3 regions of the Pantoea sp. Ae19-2 genome follow, and region 1 is predicted to be linked to each of the others. Evidence: predicted binding sites of a transcription regulator. Region 1 holds the regulator's gene; each other region holds the start of a gene.
The links. The regulator PurR, encoded in region 1, represses purine synthesis genes. The targets are predictions, from matches to a motif close to CANGCAAACGTTTGCNTG.
Positions count from the first base shown of each region.

Region 1 (5,883 bases):
TTTTTACCCAAGTTATTAATTAATAAAAAAAGGACTTACTGTTTTAAAAAAAACTGGACTAGAATGTCTTCGGCGCTGATCGTTGATCAGATTTTTCTTAACCTTGTCAGATATCTGTTGAACCTGACAGCTTAACCAGTAAACGGACTATGCGTTCAATTATTACGCTTCTTATTCTGGCTTTTGCGCAACTGTTCTTTAACGTCGCCTCTGCATCACCGCAGGCGCCGGTTAAGGCCAGCTTGCATAAGGTAGAGAAAAAAAGTGCGCGCGAAGATGAGCGGCGCAAGCGACGCACGGTTAAAGCGTCGGCGAAAAAAAGCCGTTCCTCCGCAGAGCAGAAATCCAGCAAAACGCTTAAAACCAGTAAAAATCCCTCTCACGCGGTTGCCTCTCACAAAACCCTGACCAAAGCGACTGATTCACACAAGAAGCTCACAAAAAAAGTGGCGGCCAATGCCACCAGCAAGAAACGCTATGGTCATCAACGCGCGGTGAAGGTGGCGAAAGCGAACAGCAAGGATACCGGCACCATCAAAATGAGCAACGCACACCGTCAGCGCTATCAAAAAGCACGTGAAACGGCGATGGCAAAACTGATGGGACAGCTGGGCAAGCGCTACCAGTGGGGCGGAAAATCGCCGCATACCGGTTTCGACTGCAGCGGCCTGGTGTGGTACGCCTACAAAGATGTGGTGAAATTTAAAATTCCGCGTACTGCAAATGAAATGTATCACCTGCGGGATGCCGCGCCGGTGAATCGGGAAGCGCTGGAGAAAGGCGATCTGGTGTTTTTCCGCATCAACGGACGTGGCACGGCCGACCACGTGGGTGTTTACCTGGGTAACGGTAAATTTATTCAGTCACCGCGTACCGGAAAGGACATTCAAATCAGTGCGTTAAGCGAAGATTACTGGCAGCGCCACTATATTGGTGCGCGTCGCGTCATGACGCCAAAAACCGTTCGCTAAACGTCACTCCTCCGTCATACCGACGGAACGCAGCCGGGACAGGGAAACCTTCCCGGCTTTTTTATTAGTTCAGAATGGCGGTAAAGCTGAACGCAATAATCATCAACAGTGCAGCCGCCGTGGTCATCAATGACAGTTTCAGATCGGTACTCATCACAACTCCTTAGGCACAATTTTAGTAGGGGTTAAGCATTTTCCCACACGCGTGGGTAAAAATCTCGTTTTATCCGTGCAGCCTTGTTAGAATCCCCTCTTTGTTGCGCAACAGCGCGCAACATCGGTTGCGTCAGCACCCTTTTCAACCGTTATTTCCTGCCCCGATGCCCCATAACCGGTCAGAAAAACGATTTTTTTGCAGAAATAACCGTCCGCTGACGCAAACGTTTAACAACATGCTTATCAACAGGTTAGATAAGCCCGGGAGTTCGATTTTCATGGCAACAATTAAAGATGTGGCGAAACGTGCAGGCGTCTCTACCACAACCGTTTCTCACGTCATCAATAAGACGCGCTTTGTCGCAGAAGATACCCGCGAAGCGGTCTGGGAAGCGATTCGGGAATTACATTATTCACCCAGCGCCGTAGCACGCAGCCTGAAGGTGAATCACACCAAAACGCTGGGCCTTTTGGCCACCTCCAGCGAGGCGCCCTATTTCGCTGAAATTATTGAAGCCGTGGAGAATCACTGCTTTGATAAAGGCTACACCCTGATTTTAGGCAACGCGCATAACGACCTGCAAAAACAGCGTGCCTACCTCTCGATGATGGCGCAGAAGCGCGTCGATGGGCTGCTGGTCATGTGTTCTGAGTACCCGGATGATTTGCTGCAAATGCTGGAAGCCAACCGCAATATTCCCATGGTGGTCATGGACTGGGGCGAATCCCGTGCCGATTTTACTGACACGGTGCTGGATAATGCGTTTCAGGGCGGTTATCTGGCCGGCCGCTACCTCATCGAACGCGGGCATCGCGATATCGGCGCCATTCCAGGGCAAATGGAACGTAACACCGGTGGTGGCCGTCATGCCGGTTTCCTCAAGGCGCTGGAAGAAGCCGGTATTCAGCCGCGTTCAGAGTGGATTGTGCAGGGCGATTTCGAGCCTGAATCCGGGTATCAGGCTATGCAGCAAATTCTGTCGCAGAAGCAGCGCCCAAGCGCGGTGTTCTGCGGTGGCGATATTATGGCCATGGGCGCTATCTGTGCCGCCGATGAAATGGGCCTGCGCGTCCCGCAGGATATTTCGGTGATTGGCTACGATAATGTGCGCAACGCACGCTATTTCACGCCTGCACTCACTACCGTGCACCAGCCAAAAGCGCAACTGGGGGAGAAGGCTCTGGAGATGCTGCTGGACCGCATTACCAGCAAGCGTGAAGAGTCGCAAACCATCGAAGTGCATCCGACACTGATTGAGCGACGCTCTGTAGGCTACGGTCCCTATCGCGACTACCGTCGCTAATCCTCGCTCAACCACTCCTGATTGAGCGTTTGCGCATCACCCAGGTAATTGAGCAACCAGCCCAATGCCGGTGATGCGCGATCTTCCGCCCAACTGACGCAGCAGGGACTTTCTGGAAAAGGCTGGGGCAAGTTAAGTTCGGTCACTTCGCCGCTGTCCAGTAGCGGGCGGGCTAAGTGCCCCGGCACCATTGCGACGCACAGCCCGGACCGGACGCAGTCCAGCCCGGTCTGCCATTCAGGCACCACCAGTCGGCGTTGATTATCCAGAGCCCAGGTCATACGGCGCGGTAACGCACGCGAGGTGTCTTCCAGCACCAGCGAAGGCCAGTTGCGCAACGCCTCATCATCCAGCCGGGCGACCTGGGTTAACGGATGTTCCCGCGCGACGATGCAGCGCCAGTTCAGGGTTCCCATATCGCGGAAAGCAAACCGCCCGCCCACCGGAATCGCCTGAGTCGCGCCTATTGCGACCTCGACTCTTCCGTCAGCCAGCGCATCCCATACGCCGTTAAACACTTCATAACTGATGTGGAGCTCCATATCCGGAAAGTGGCGGTAGAAATCCCTGACGAACTGACGGGTTCGGTGCGGTTTCACAATGCAGTCCACCGCAATCGCGATTTGCCCTCGCCAGCCGTTGGCCAGTTGCTGGCACTGACGGCGCGTGGCATCCATTTTTTTGATGACGCTGCGGCCTTCTCGCACAAAATGTTCGCCCGCAGGTGTCAAAACAACCTCCCGGTGCTGCCGTTCAAACAGCGGTACCGCCAGCCAGGTTTCAAGCTGGCGAACGGTATAGCTGATGGCAGAAGGCACACGGTGCAACTCCTGGGCCGCAGCACTGAAACTGCCGCCACGCGCGACCGCATCAACCACTTCAAGCGCATATTCAGACCACATATCCTGCCTTTAAATTTTTTAACAGCAACAGGCAAATTTTACCGTTTCACAGTATGAAGTACAGCTTTTACACTGCCCCGCGTTTATCCTGCAAAAAATGAGAATCAGATGTCAGCTTCTAAAGGATTCATTCCCTATCTTGCCGTGCTCAGTATGCTGGGCTTTCTGGCCACCGATATGTACCTGCCCGCCTTCGGGGCCATGCAGCAAAGTTTTAACACCTCCGCCGGGATGATCAGCGCCAGTATGAGCCTGTTCCTGGCGGGTTTTGCCTGTGGTCAGCTGGTATGGGGACCGCTGTCAGATCGTATTGGCCGCAAACCGGTATTGCTGGCAGGACTGAGCCTGTTTGCGCTGGGTTGTGCGGGGATGCTGTGGGTGGACGACGTCGTACTGATGCTGGTGCTGCGCTTCATTCAGGCCATCGGCGTGTGCGCGGCTGCCGTGAGCTGGCAGGCCCTGGTGGTCGATCGCTATCCTCAGTCGCGCGCGAATAAAGTCTTTGCCACTATTATGCCGCTGGTCGCGCTGTCTCCTGCGCTGGCCCCGCTGCTGGGAGCCTGGCTGATTAGCCATTTTCACTGGCGCTCAATTTTTGTCGTTCTGACCGCGATTGCCGCAGCCCTGATCTTGATTACGCTGCGCCTGCCATCGGTACAAACAGCCCGCCGCCCGGCCCCGTCACAGCCCGGTTTTATGACGCTGCTGCGTTCACGCGTCTACAGCGGTAACGTCCTGATGTATTCTGCCTGCTCGGCCAGCTTTTTTGCCTGGTTGACCGGATCACCGTTTATTCTGGCAGCGATTGGCCTGTCGCCTGCTGATATCGGCTTAAGCTATATTCCGCAGACCATTGCTTTCTTAGTCGGCGGTTTTGGCTGCCGTGCGCTCCTTAACCGTTTCAAAGGGGCGCAGTTGCTGCCATGGCTGCTCATCGTCTATAGCCTTAGCGTACTGGCCCTGTTTGCCGTCGCCCTGTCAGGCTCGGTTTCACTCACCGCTTTGCTGGTGCCGTTTTGCGGCATGGCGCTGGCGAACGGGGCGATTTATCCCATCGTCGTATCCAGTGCACTTCTGCCCTTCCCCCATGCGACCGGCAGAGCCGCCGCCCTGCAGAACACGCTGCAGCTGGGCCTGTGCTTTGTCGCCAGCCTGGCCGTCTCGGCGGGCCTGACCCAGGCGCTGTTCACCACAACGCTCATCATGGCGGTGACGATTGTACTGGCGCTGGCAGGCTATCAGATGCAGCGCCGCACCGGCGCACAAACTGATATTGCCTCAACGGCACATCCCTGCCAGGATAATAACTGAGGCAACGACTTTTGTCGTCTGAGTGATCAACACGTGACGGGCCCGCCAGCGCCTCCTGTGCCGGGCCCTGATTCGCCGTACCATCATAATAACAATGTTTGACGCAGCCTCATCGCTGTGAAGGTGTCTTTGTGGGCAAATGCACTCTGCTGGCCCTTGCATTGCACCCTTTCTCTGTACGCTTAAGGTTGTCTGGCGCAAGGCGTCATCTGTGACTTTTCTCATAATCCTGAGAAACGGCTCCTGCTCTTTCTCAGGTTCTGACAGTTCTGGTGATGGAGTGGCTATGAGTTCAACATGTGTAGCAGAAGTGAATATCGAACGAAACCATTGGTACCGTATCGTTCATGAGTTATTGCAAAAAGCAGACATCGAAATCAACGGTTCCCGCCCATGGGACATTCAGGTTAAACATCCCGATTTTTTTAAACGCGTCCTGCAAAAGGGCTCCCTGGGGCTGGGCGAAAGTTATATGGACGGCTGGTGGGAGTGCGAGCGGCTGGATATGTTTTTTCATCGGGCGTTGAAACATAAGCTTGATGAGCAGCTTCCTCATCACGTGCAGGATATCGTGCGCATTGCGCTGGCCCGGCTGGTTAACCTGCAGTCGAAAAAACGGGCCTGGCAAGTCGGCAAAGCGCACTATGATCTGGGTAATGACCTTTTTACCCTGATGCTCGATCCTTACATGCAATACTCCTGCGGCTACTGGAAAGACGCCACTACGCTTGAGGCGGCACAGGAAGCCAAACTGGACATGATCTGTCGCAAGCTGCAACTGAAACCCGGTATGACCTTGCTGGATATTGGCTGTGGCTGGGGCGGTCTGGCGGCTTATGCAGCAAGAAACTATGGCGTCAGCGTACAAGGCGTGACGATCTCTGCAGAACAACAAAAGCTGGCGCAGCAACGCTGCGAAGGGCTGGATGTCACTATCCTGCTTCAGGATTATCGCGATCTGAATCAGCAGTTTGACCGCATCGTCTCGGTGGGGATGTTCGAACACGTGGGGCCGAAAAACTACCCAACCTACTTTGCCACGGTCAATCGCAACCTCAAGCCAGACGGAATTTTTCTGCTGCATACCATTGGCGCGCTCAAAACGGATATGCACGTCGATCCGTGGATCGGCAAGTATATTTTCCCGAATGGCTGCCTGCCTTCTTTACGCCATATTGCCGACGTCAGCGAACCGCATTTCATTATGGAAGACTGGCACAATTTCGGCGCTGACTACGA
Region 1 covers NZ_JBCHWE010000001.1:1,946,714-1,952,596, forward strand. The annotation lists gene AAIE03_RS08955 (C40 family peptidase) at 150-971, shown strand; gene cydH (cytochrome bd-I oxidase subunit CydH) at 1,036-1,125, opposite strand; gene purR (HTH-type transcriptional repressor PurR) at 1,406-2,431, shown strand; gene punR (DNA-binding transcriptional activator PunR) at 2,428-3,333, opposite strand; gene punC (purine nucleoside transporter PunC) at 3,442-4,644, shown strand; gene cfa (cyclopropane fatty acyl phospholipid synthase) at 4,931-5,883, shown strand, end outside.

Region 2 (5,883 bases), 520 kb from region 1:
CTCGCTGCGTCCTATCGATCAAACCAACGTCCGCGAAAAAACGGTACGTGGTCAGTACACCTCTGGCTTCGTTCAGGGCAAGAAAGTGCCAGGCTATCTGGAAGAAGAGGGTGCCAATAAGACCAGCGCCACCGAAACCTTTGTGGCTATTCGCGTGGACATCGATAACTGGCGTTGGGCAGGCGTGCCGTTCTACCTGCGTACCGGTAAACGTCTTCCGACCAAATGCTCAGAAGTCGTGGTGTATTTCAAAAACCCGGAGATGAACCTGTTTAAGGATTCCTACTCCCAGTTGCCGCAGAACAAACTCACTATTCGTCTGCAGCCTGATGAAGGCGTGGATATTGAGATCCTGAACAAAGTGCCGGGTCTTGATCACAAACACAAACTGCAAACCACCAAACTGGATCTGAGCTACTCAGAAACCTTTAATCAGTCTCATCTGGCCGATGCCTATGAGCGCTTATTGCTGGAATCCATGCGCGGTATTCAGGCGCTGTTTGTGCGTCGCGATGAAGTGGAAGCGGCATGGACCTATGTGGATTCCATCATCGATGCCTGGGCAGCCGACGGCGACTCATCCAAGCCTTATCAGGCGGGAACATGGGGGCCGGTGGCCTCTGTGGCAATGATTACGCGTGATGGCCGCTCCTGGAACGAATTTGAATAACCACCCAGCCCGCCGCGAGCGGGCTTTTTTTTGCACCAACTCTCAAAAATGAACTGCCGTTTTAAAAATCTTTCCCGGTCATAGACGGGCAAACGGCGGATCCTGTATGGTAGTAGCGCTGTTAACCGGGCTGGCCTGGCGATGTCCTCGCCGTGCTGCTCCCAATGTTATCCATCAGGGGACGTGATGAAAAACTGGAAAACGAGTGCCGAACAGATTCTGAAAACCGGACCGGTCGTACCGGTAATTGTGGTTAACAAGCTGGAACATGCCGTTCCCATGGCTCAGGCCCTGGTCGCCGGTGGCGTCAAGGTACTTGAGGTCACGTTGCGCACCCCTGTGGCGATGGATGCCCTGCGCGCCATCATTAAAAACGTACCTGACGCCATTGTGGGAGCCGGCACCGTGCTTAACACCCAACAGCTGCAGGAAGTCACGCAGGCGGGTGCCCGGTTCGTCATTAGCCCGGGGATTACCGAGTCTCTGCTTAAGGCCGCCGTTGAAGGCCCAATTCCGCTGATTCCCGGCATTAGCACGGTGTCAGAATTGATGACCGGCATGGACTATGGTTTGCGGGAATTCAAGTTTTTCCCTGCGGAAGCGAACGGTGGAGTAAAAGCGTTGCAGGCCATCGGCGGGCCTTTCCCTCAGGTACGCTTCTGCCCGACGGGCGGTATCTCACCGGCAAATTACCGCGACTATCTGGCTCTCAAAAGCGTGCTCTGTATCGGCGGTTCCTGGCTGGTGCCAAACGATGCACTGGAAGCGGGCGACTGGCAGCGAATCACGCAACTGGCGCGCGACGCTGTCGCTGGCGCAGAGTAATCTCCGGCGGGAAGTCAAACGCGAGCGGTGAGTCACTGACTCACCGCAATGGCACTATCCCTGAACGCTGACAGCCGCCGCGCTGGCAACGGCACGCGCAACGGCTTCTTTAGTTGTATCCGCACAGGCCAGGGCAACACCTAAACGGCGCTGACCGTCGATTTCAGGTTTGCCAAACAGGCGCAGCTGCAAACCTGAACCCAATGCCGCCTCCACATTGACGAACTGCACGTTCTGACTGGTCAATTGCGGCAGGATGACGGCTGACGCGGAAGGACCATACTGGCGAACGGCGCCAATCGGCAGGCCAAGGAACGCACGCACATGAAGCGCGAATTCAGACAGATCTTGTGAAATCAGCGTCACCATACCGGTATCGTGCGGGCGAGGGGAGACTTCGCTGAACACCACTTCGTCGCCACAGACAAACAGCTCTACGCCAAACAGCCCATAGCCACCCAGCGCTTTCACCACGGTTTCCGCAATGTGCTGCGCACGCTGCAGCGCCAGCTCACTCATCTGCTGAGGTTGCCATGATTCACGGTAATCCCCGTCTTCCTGGCGATGACCAATGGGGGCACAGAAATGAATGCCGTCAACGGCACTGATCGTTAACAGGGTGATTTCAAAATCAAACTTCACCACGCCTTCCACGATAACGCGCCCGGCACCCGCACGGCCACCTTGCTGCGCATAGTCCCAGGCTTTTTCCAGCTGGCTGGCATCCCGGATAAAGCTCTGACCTTTACCTGAAGAGCTCATCACTGGCTTCACGATGCACGGAAAACCAATTTCGGCGGCGGCAGACACGAAATTATCTTTGCTGTCGGCAAAACGGTAGTGGGAAGTGGGAAGCGCGAGCTCTTTTGCTGCCAGACGGCGAATGCCCTCGCGGTTCATGGTCAGGCGCGCCGCGCGGGCGGTCGGCACGACGTGCTGGCCTTGCTGCTCCAGCTCCAGGAGTTTTTCAGTCGCAATAGCTTCAATTTCGGGTACGACGAAGTGAGGCTTTTCCTGCGCAATCACCGCGGCCAGCGCGTCACCATCCAGCATATTAATCACGTGGCTGCGATGAGCAACATGCATGGCAGGTGCATCAGCGTAGCGGTCAACGGCAATCACTTCCACACCCAGGCGCTGACATTCCAGCGCAACTTCTTTCCCCAGTTCACCGGAGCCCAACAGCATTACGCGCGTTGCACCAGGGCGCAGCGCAGTTCCAAGAGTCGTCATAAATTCCCCTAAAATCGAAGCAGTCAAAATGCGCGCGCAGTATATACGAAAACGTTTGCGTTCTCACCCTTCAGCTTGTTTGCCTGGGTTTGCGCTACTTTTCCTGCTCTGACGTTTCCTGACATCTTTTTGGTAATGATGTTGTTTCTGAATGGTAAAGGGAGATGATGATGAATAACTGGCTGCAACAGATTCAATCGGTACTGGCTAAAAAAAGCAGCGAGGGTAAATCCAGCGGAGGATTAAGCGATATGCTGGCGCCGGGGGCATTAGGCGGGCTGGCAGCCATGCTGGTGGCCAGTAAGTCATCCCGAAAGTTGTTAACGAAATATGGCGGTCAGGCTTTGATTATCGGCGGCGGGGCCGCGGCGGGTGCCGTGCTGTGGAACAAATATAAGCAGCGGGTACGCGAAACGCATCAAAACGATCCCGGCTTTGGTGCGTTGCAAACGCCAGTGGATCAGCGGGCGGAGCGGCTGGTGACCGCGCTGGTTTTTGCTGCTAAAAGCGATGGCCATATTGACGATCGGGAACGCGCGGCGATTGAACATAATATTCACGAGGCTGGCTATGGTCAGGATGCCGAAAAACTCATCCAGCAGGCCATGCAGCGACCGCTGGACCCCGAGTGGCTCGCGGCGGACGTCAAAAATGAAGAAGAGGCGCTTGAACTCTATTTTCTGAGCTGCGCCGCCATCGATGTGGACCACTTCATGGAGCGCAGCTATCTTTCCGCCCTGGGCGATGCGCTAAAAATCCCGCAGGATGTGCGTGACGGCATTCAGCAGGATATCCTGCAGCAGAAAGCGGGCTAACCCGCACAGGGCCAGCGATATGGCCCTGCACAACCTCACATTGCCTTCACTTTACTTGGCATCTCTTTACATTAGTGCCACGCTTAGTGTTCATTACATTCAGCGGGACGGATGACATGAAAGCACCGAGCGCAAAAAAAATCCCTTACGAATTATCGCTGCATGGCGAAACGCGCATCGACAATTATTACTGGCTACGTGACGACAGGCGTGAAAACAGCGAGGTGCTGGACTATTTACGCGCAGAGAACAATTACGGCCAGAAAATCATGGGCTCACAACAGCCCTTACAGAATCGCATTCTGCATGAGATTATCGATCGCCTGCCGCCGCAGGACCACTCAGTACCCTATGTGAAAAATGGTTATCGCTATCAAAGCCGGTATGAAAGCGGCAATGAATATGCCGCCTATTACCGACAGCCCGCTGACAGCGATGAGAGCGACCCGTGGACACTGCTGCTGGATGCGAATCAGCGCGCATCACACAGTGATTTTTATACCATGGGCGCACTGCACATCAGCCCGGATAACCGGGTGCTGGCAGTGGCAGAGGACTTCCTTTCCCGGCGGCAGTACGGCATTCGTTTTCGCAATCTGGACAGTGGGAGTTGGTATCCGGAAGTGCTTAACGATGCCTCGTCCAGCTTTGCGTGGGCGAATGATTCACGCACCCTCTATTACGTTCGTAAACATCCGCAAACCCTGTTGCCTTATCAGCTATGGCGGCATGAGTTGGGTACGCCCCAGCACGACGATCGGCTCGTGTACGAAGAAAAAGACGATACCTATCACCTCAGCATTCATAAAACCACGTCGAAACAGTTCATCCTGATCGTGCTATACAGCACCAGCAGCAGCGAGATTCAGCTGATCGATGCGGATTTCCCGGACGCCATTCCGCAGGTTTTTTTGCCCCGGCGGCGCGATCATGAATACAGTCTTGATCATTATGATCACACGTTCTTCATCCGCTCGAATCGTGAGGGTAAAAATTTCGGACTCTACCGTAGCCATTATCTGGATGAAGCGCGCTGGCAAACCGTGATCCCCGCGCGCGACCATATCGTAATGGAGGATTTCCAGCTTTTTCGTGACTGGCTGGTGGTAGAGGAGCGCCAGCGTGGGCTGACCAGCCTGCGGCAAATCAACTGGGAGACGGGAGAAACCAGCGGCATTGCGTTTGACGATCCCACTTACGTTACCTGGCTGGCTTACAATCCTACGCCGCGCACCAGTAAGCTGCGCTATGGCTATTCGTCCATGACCACGCCCGCCACGCTGTTTGAACTGGATATGGATACGGGGGAACGTCGCATCTTAAAACAGAGTGCGGTCAAAGACTTCAATCCGGATGAGTACAAAAGCGAGCACCATTGGATCACCGTTTCTGACGGCACAGAAGTGCCGGTCTCGCTGGTGTACCACCGCACCCATTTTCAGAAAGGGCAGAACCCCATGCTGGTGTATGGCTATGGCGCCTATGGCAGTAGCATGGACGCTGACTTTAGCGTCAGTCGGCTCAGCCTGCTGGACCGCGGGTTCATCTATGCGCTGGTGCATGTGCGAGGCGGCGGGGAGATGGGGCAGCAGTGGTATGACGGTGGCCGCCTGCTCAATAAGATGAACAGCTTCACCGATTTTATCGACGTGACAAACGGGCTCGTGGCGCGTGGATTCGGGCACACGGACCGGCTCTATGCGATGGGAGGAAGTGCAGGGGGATTGCTGATGGGCGCAGTCATGAATCTGGCGCCCACGCGCTATCACGGTGTGGTTGCGCAGGTGCCTTTTGTTGATGTGCTCACCACGATGCTTGATGAGTCTATTCCACTGACGACCGGGGAATATGACGAGTGGGGCAATCCGAATGACGCAGAGTACTATCGCTATATCCGGCAATACAGCCCATATGACAACGTTGCGGCGAAAACCTGCCCCCACCTGCTGGTGACAACCGGCCTGCATGATTCACAGGTGCAATACTGGGAACCGGCAAAATGGGTGGCTAAGCTGCGTGAATATAAAACCGATGATAACCTGCTGCTGCTTTGCACCGATATGGACTCGGGGCACGGCGGTAAGTCTGGGCGCTACAAGGCCTATGAAGGCGTTGCCCTGGAGCTCACCTTCATCATCGGCCTTGCTCAGGGCAGTTTGCCTCCGGCCGCGCTTACGGAAGCTGACTAAGACACTTGCGCAGCGCCTGCCGTAACGGTGGGCGCAAATCTTTCACGTTATCCAGCATCCATTTCAGGTAACCCGGATCTTTTCGGGCCACCACGGCCAGCGCCTGACCACGATATTTACCAAACGGCAGCACATCATCACGCTGCGCGGC
Region 2 covers NZ_JBCHWE010000001.1:1,426,585-1,432,467, forward strand. The annotation lists gene zwf (glucose-6-phosphate dehydrogenase) at 1-670, shown strand, start outside; gene AAIE03_RS06575 (bifunctional 4-hydroxy-2-oxoglutarate aldolase/2-dehydro-3-deoxy-phosphogluconate aldolase) at 857-1,495, shown strand; gene purT (formate-dependent phosphoribosylglycinamide formyltransferase) at 1,550-2,728, opposite strand; gene AAIE03_RS06585 (tellurite resistance TerB family protein) at 2,899-3,543, shown strand; gene AAIE03_RS06590 (prolyl oligopeptidase family serine peptidase) at 3,660-5,732, shown strand; gene exoX (exodeoxyribonuclease X) at 5,716-5,883, opposite strand, start outside.
Region 2: the regulator PurR is predicted to act here: its motif matches at 2,773-2,790, upstream of purT (formate-dependent phosphoribosylglycinamide formyltransferase).

Region 3 (5,883 bases), 2.3 Mb from region 1:
GGCTTGGGGCGGCCGGTTCCCAGCATAATGGCCAGACGGCTCCCGCCCGGGGTAGTTTCCATTAAAATTTTAGTGATGCTGGTCAGAGGAACGGACAGCAGCATGCCGACCGGGCCCAGCAGCCAGCCCCAAAATATCAATGACAGAAACACCACCAATGTTGATAAGCCCAGACCGCGCCCCATGATGCGTGGCTCAAGCATATTGCCGAAAACCATGTGAATGGCAGTAAACAGCGCCGCCACCATTGCCGCGTCAAACACGCTGTTGAGCAGCAGCGCCTGCAGGAAAGGAGGAATACCGGCAATAATCGGCCCGATATTGGGAATAAAGTTAAGGATAAAGGCCACCACGCCCCACAGTAACGCAAATTTCACGTCCAGCAGGTAGAGCGTCAGCCAGACCGCGATGCCGGTGATCAGGCTGATTAGCGTCTTCAATGCCAGGTAATGCGTCACCCCTTTTAAGGCCTTGTGTAAACCGGCGATACGAATTTTGGGGTTCACAAACGAGTTACGCATTTTATAAGGCAGATGGTGCACCTCAAACAGCATAAAGACCACGGTGAGGATCAGTAACACGGTATTGGTCATCGCGCCTGAAAAGCCACTCAGCGCCACACTGGCCAGATTCATAACGGTATTGGGGTCGAAACGCTGAACCAGGGCATCGGTTGAGATATTGAGATGGATGCTGGCTGCCAGATGCTGAACCACCGCCATTTTCTTTTCCATAATGGTGCGCAGTTGAGGATAGAGGTCGGAAAACTCACTCATCGAGCTTGCCAGTATGGCTCCCAGCAGCAGAATCACGATAAAAATCACCGTAATCACCAGGGTAATCGCCAACCCCCGCCGCAGCCCGCGCCGCATCAGTATCGTGACTAACGGATTCAGTACGATGGCAAAAAAGGCCGCCAGAAGTAACGGGACCAGAATGTCGGAGGCCGCTCTTATCCCGGCAAGGATAATCACCAGCATCGCGAGTTTGATTAAGATATTTTGTCCAATTTTTTCCTGCTGTAACGCGTTCATTCTGTATCTCTACGCATAAATAACTGATGAAAGTGTAGTTGAAGGAAAAGTAACGGTCTGATTTGTTAAGGGAAACGGTAAATCAGGCGAGTTTTTTACCCGATAAATGGCGGAATAAGCCGGATTTTCTGCTGTGTTGCCGTCTGGGTGTTAAAGGATTCTGGGGCGGATCCAGTGAGAAAGCTGTCGGAGACATCAAGGGCAGGGGGCCTGAGCGCACAGGCGGTCACCCGCAACGACTGCGTCGCGGGTGAATGAGGCAGGTTTACAATGACTGTGCGGATTCGCCCTCTTCTACTTCTTCACGTGCCGGCTTGTCTGCGCCAGGAATGAGAAGATTCAGGACAATGGCGACCAGGCCGCCGGTGGTGGCCGCGGAGCCAAACAGATTCTCAAACATGGGCGGCAGATGGGAAAGCGAAGCGGGAACGGATTCGATTCCCAGCCCGAAACTAAACGCCAGACCGACAATAAGTATTTCCCTGCGCGTTAGCGGAGCCTGGCTTAGGATGCGAATCCCCGCCGTGACGACGCAGCCGAACATCACCATTGTGGCTCCCCCCAGCACCGGTGTGGGAATCTGACGCAGTGCTTCGCTGAAAGGCGGAAACAGCCCCAGCAGGATAAGAATGACGCCGACGTAACGACCGACAAAACGACTCGCCACGCCCGTCATCTGGATCACGCCGTTATTTTGCGCAAAGGTGGTGTTGGGAAAGGCGCTCAGCATCGCCGCAATCATGCAGCTCAGTCCGTCTGCCAGAATGCCGCCCTTGAGACGGGCACTAAAGGTCTTGTCGGTAATAGATTTACCGGAAATCAGGCTGTTAGCAGTAAGATCGCCCACCGCCTCGATGATGCAGACCAGAGAGACCAGCACCACCGGAATGAAAAGCGTACTGTTGAAGTGAAAGCCAAACGGAAACAGAGAGGGTAAACGAAAGACGCTCTCGCCCAGATCGTGAACCTGAAATTTGCCACTCAGGGCAGCGGCAATACAGCCTGCTGCGATGCCGGCCACGACCGATGAAAGGCGTAGCCAGCGGTTACCGGAGCAGCTCAGCACAACGATGACGCCAAGCGTTAACGCACCCAGCGCCAGGTTACTGAGGCTGGCAAAATCCTGGGCTTTCTCACCGCCGCACCAGTTAATCACACTGACTTTGATCAGGCTGATACCAATCAGCGCAATCACGCTCCCCGTCACCACCGGCGTAAAGACCCGCTTTAAGGTATCGATGAAGCGGCTGACGATGACCGGCACCAGCGCCGCGACAAAGTTGACGCCAAACAGCATCGCCATGATGTCTTCTGGACTGCCGCCCTGTGCTTTGACCCACAGGCCGCCGGAGATGGCCACACCAAGAAAGGCAAAACTGGTGCCCTGCATGCATATCATGCCGGCACCTATGCCCCATACCCGGTTTGACTGCAGAAACGTCCCGATGCCGGAGGCAAGGAGCGACATGCTGATCAAATAAGGCAGCCACGCATCCAGACCCAGCGCCGTGCCGATCAGCAACGGGGGCGTAATAATGCCAACCAGGCCCGCCAGCACATGCTGTGAAGCGCTGAAGAAAGCCTGGAGTGGTGGGATTCGCTGGTCCAGTCCGTACAGTAAGCCGCTGTTTTTTGGGTCAGACATGATTATCTCTTTCGGGTGCAGGGAGGTCCGACGGTATTGCATAAAGCAGGCCAGGTTTTGCGTTGTGTCGAGGGATCTCATAAATAATGCTAATAATCATACAGATAGACCGTTACTCTGCGATGCAGGAAAGGCGGTAAGCTGTGAAACACATGATTCCTGATTTGCAATCAGGAAATTATTGGTTCAGAAAATGGCCGTGGTTGAGGGATTTTGCACCACTGTCGTGCACCAGTTTGGCTTAAGGGCGTTGCGCCAGCAGAGTGAACCTTGTCAAAGGCAGGCTGAGGGCAAGAGGTGCGTAAAAAGAAATATTCATTTCACTATGCGATTTAATGAAACTTAAAAGGAAGGCGGTGTTTTGTCTCTCCATGCTTATTTTGACGCCTGACCGGGAAGGGACGACCGCATCAGTGCAGGCTTCACGCTGGCGCTTGTCGTCACAGCATACAGGCACTAACTTCCCCCCAGACAAGTCATGTACAGCCATTGCTGGCGAGCCGTTCAGAGCGACATGCAAAAATGCGATCTGCCCCGCTAAAAAGTAATTTTTCAAAAATATTTATTTGAAAAATTTATTCCATTGTAATAGCTTCTCAGCATGCTTTTGGCTTTTCCTGCCCAGCCAGCATGCCACTTCTTGTGCTTTGCCTGCTGGAACCGTACATACCAAAGAGGCAACATCATGACTATCGTAGGAAATTTTATTGGCGGTAAAACCACGTTCAGTGCCAGCAACGAAACCATTCCTGTGTTCGATCCGGCAACCGGCAAGGTGATCCGTGAACTTACCCAATGCAGCGCAGACGAAGTGGCCCAGGCAATCGACGTGGCGCATGCAGCCTTTCCTGCCTGGTCCAAAACCGCCCCGCTGCGCCGCGCACGCGTGATGTTCAACTTTAAAGCCTTAATGGAACAGCATCGTGATGAGCTGGCGGCGCTGATCGTGTCCGAGCACGGCAAAGTCTGGTCTGATGCGTTGGGTGAACTGACGCGCGGGATTGAGGTGATTGAGTTCGCCTGCGGCATTCCTCACCTGCTTAAGGGGGAGAACTCGCCTAACGTGGGCGGCGGCGTAGACAGCTACTCGCTCATGCAGCCGGTCGGCGTGGTTGCAGGGATTACCCCCTTCAATTTCCCCGCCATGGTGCCACTGTGGATGTTCCCTATTGCCCTGGCCTGCGGCAACACCTTTGTACTTAAACCCCCGGCGCTGGATCCGTCTGCCGCCGTGCGCATGGCGGAGTTACTGAAAGAAGCGGGCCTGCCGGATGGCGTTTTCAACGTGGTACACAGTTCGAATGAGAATGCAGAACAGCTTTACAAAGATCCCCGAATTGCGGCCGTTAGCTTTGTGGGTTCGTCGGGTGTGGCTGAGCACATTTACAAAACGGCCAGCGCGCACGGCAAACGCGTGCAGGCATTTGGCGCGGCCAAAAACCACGCTATCGTCATGCCTGATGCTGACCTGGACGCCACGGTCAATGCCATCATGGGGGGCGCATTTGGCTCGGCGGGTGAACGCTGCATGGCGTTGCCTGTCGTGGTCGCAGTAGGCGATGACACCGCCGATAAACTGATTTCGCGCCTGACGCCGCTGATTAAAGCATTACGCGTCGGGCCGGGCATGAGTAAGGGCAGTGACGAGAATGAAATGGGGCCTGTCGTTTCGGCCGCCCATCAGAAGAAAGTGCTGGGTTATATCGACATCGGCGAGCAGGAAGGGGCAACGCTGGTTGTGGATGGTCGTCACCAGAAGGTTGCAGGTTATGAGGACGGCTACTATGTCGGTGGAACGTTATTCGATCACGTAACCCCAGAGATGGTGATCTGGCGTGAAGAAATCTTTGGCCCGGTGCTGAGCATCATGCGCGCGCCGGATTACGACAGTGCGCTGAAACTGGTTAACAGTCACGAATTCGGCAACGGCAGCGCCATTTTTACCAGTAATGGTCACACGGCGCGTGAATTTGTCCAAAACGTCGAAGCCGGAATGGTCGGCGTCAACGTGCCCGTGCCGGTGCCAATGGCATTCCACAGTTTTGGTGGCTGGAAGCGCTCGGTGTTTGGCGCACTGAATGTCCACGGTCCGGACGGCGTACGTTTTTATACGCGCATGAAAACAGCGACCGTCCGTTGGCCGAGCGGCCAGCAAACGGTTTCTGAATTCAGTATGCCGACGTTGGGTTGAGTGGGCGCTGAGTGACAGCGTATTGACGATAAAGGGCGATGGATTAGGAGACGGCGGATGTCATTACTCTCAAAGGTAAAACAACCCGATGAGCAGGGGCGCATACAGCAGGTAACGCCAGACAGTGCGGGCTGGCGCTATGTGGGTTTCGAGTCTTTCCTGTTAAAACAAGGACAGACGCTCGACATGGCCAGCGGTGACAGCGAGCTTTGCCTGGTGCTGGTGGCAGGCCTGGCCTCGATTAGCACACGTCATGCAAACTTTCCGGGGTTAGGTAAGCGAATGTCGCCGTTTGAACGTACGCCGCCTTATTCCGTGTATGTCCCTCATGATGATGCAGTGACGGTAAGAGCGGACAGCGATCTTGAGCTGGCGGTCTGCAAGGCACCGGGGCAGGGCGACAACCTGCCCGCTCGACTGATTGCGCCAGAAGATGTCGGCGTTGAGCGGCGCGGCAAAGGCCACAACCAGCGACTTGTGCACAACATTCTGCCGGACAGTGAACCGGCAAATAGCTTGCTGGTGGTGGAAGTGTTTACCGATGAGGGCAATACCAGTTCGTATCCGAGTCACAAGCACGACCAGGAAAACAGCGAGAACGAAACCTATCTCGAAGAAACCTATTACCACCGTTTTGAACCCGAACAGGGCTTCGCGATGCAGCGCGTTTATACAGACGATCGTTCTCTGGATGAGTGCATGGCTGTTTATAACCGGGATGTCGTCACCGTACCGCGCGGTTACCATCCTGTAGCAACCCTGGCTGGCTATAACAATTACTACCTTAACGTTATGGCAGGGCCGGTTCGCCTGTGGAAATTCAGCTGGGAACAGGATCATGCCTGGATCAACAGCGATCGCTATCCGTCACGTTAATCACGGCTGAAAGCAAAACGGCAGCCTGAGGGCTAATGCGGGTCATTTAAGGCCCGGTTGACCGATCCAGTGGCAGGGATCAAAGGGGTTCATGTTCATCATGAACCCTTTTTTATAGAACTCTCACAGGCTCTGGG
Region 3 covers NZ_JBCHWE010000001.1:4,198,030-4,203,912, forward strand. The annotation lists gene AAIE03_RS19290 (AI-2E family transporter) at 1-1,034, opposite strand, end outside; gene AAIE03_RS19295 (nucleobase:cation symporter-2 family protein) at 1,300-2,679, opposite strand; gene AAIE03_RS19300 (hypothetical protein) at 2,921-3,235, opposite strand; gene AAIE03_RS19305 (CoA-acylating methylmalonate-semialdehyde dehydrogenase) at 3,365-4,870, shown strand; gene iolB (5-deoxy-glucuronate isomerase) at 4,928-5,746, shown strand.
Region 3: the regulator PurR is predicted to act here: its motif matches at 2,726-2,743, upstream of AAIE03_RS19295 (nucleobase:cation symporter-2 family protein).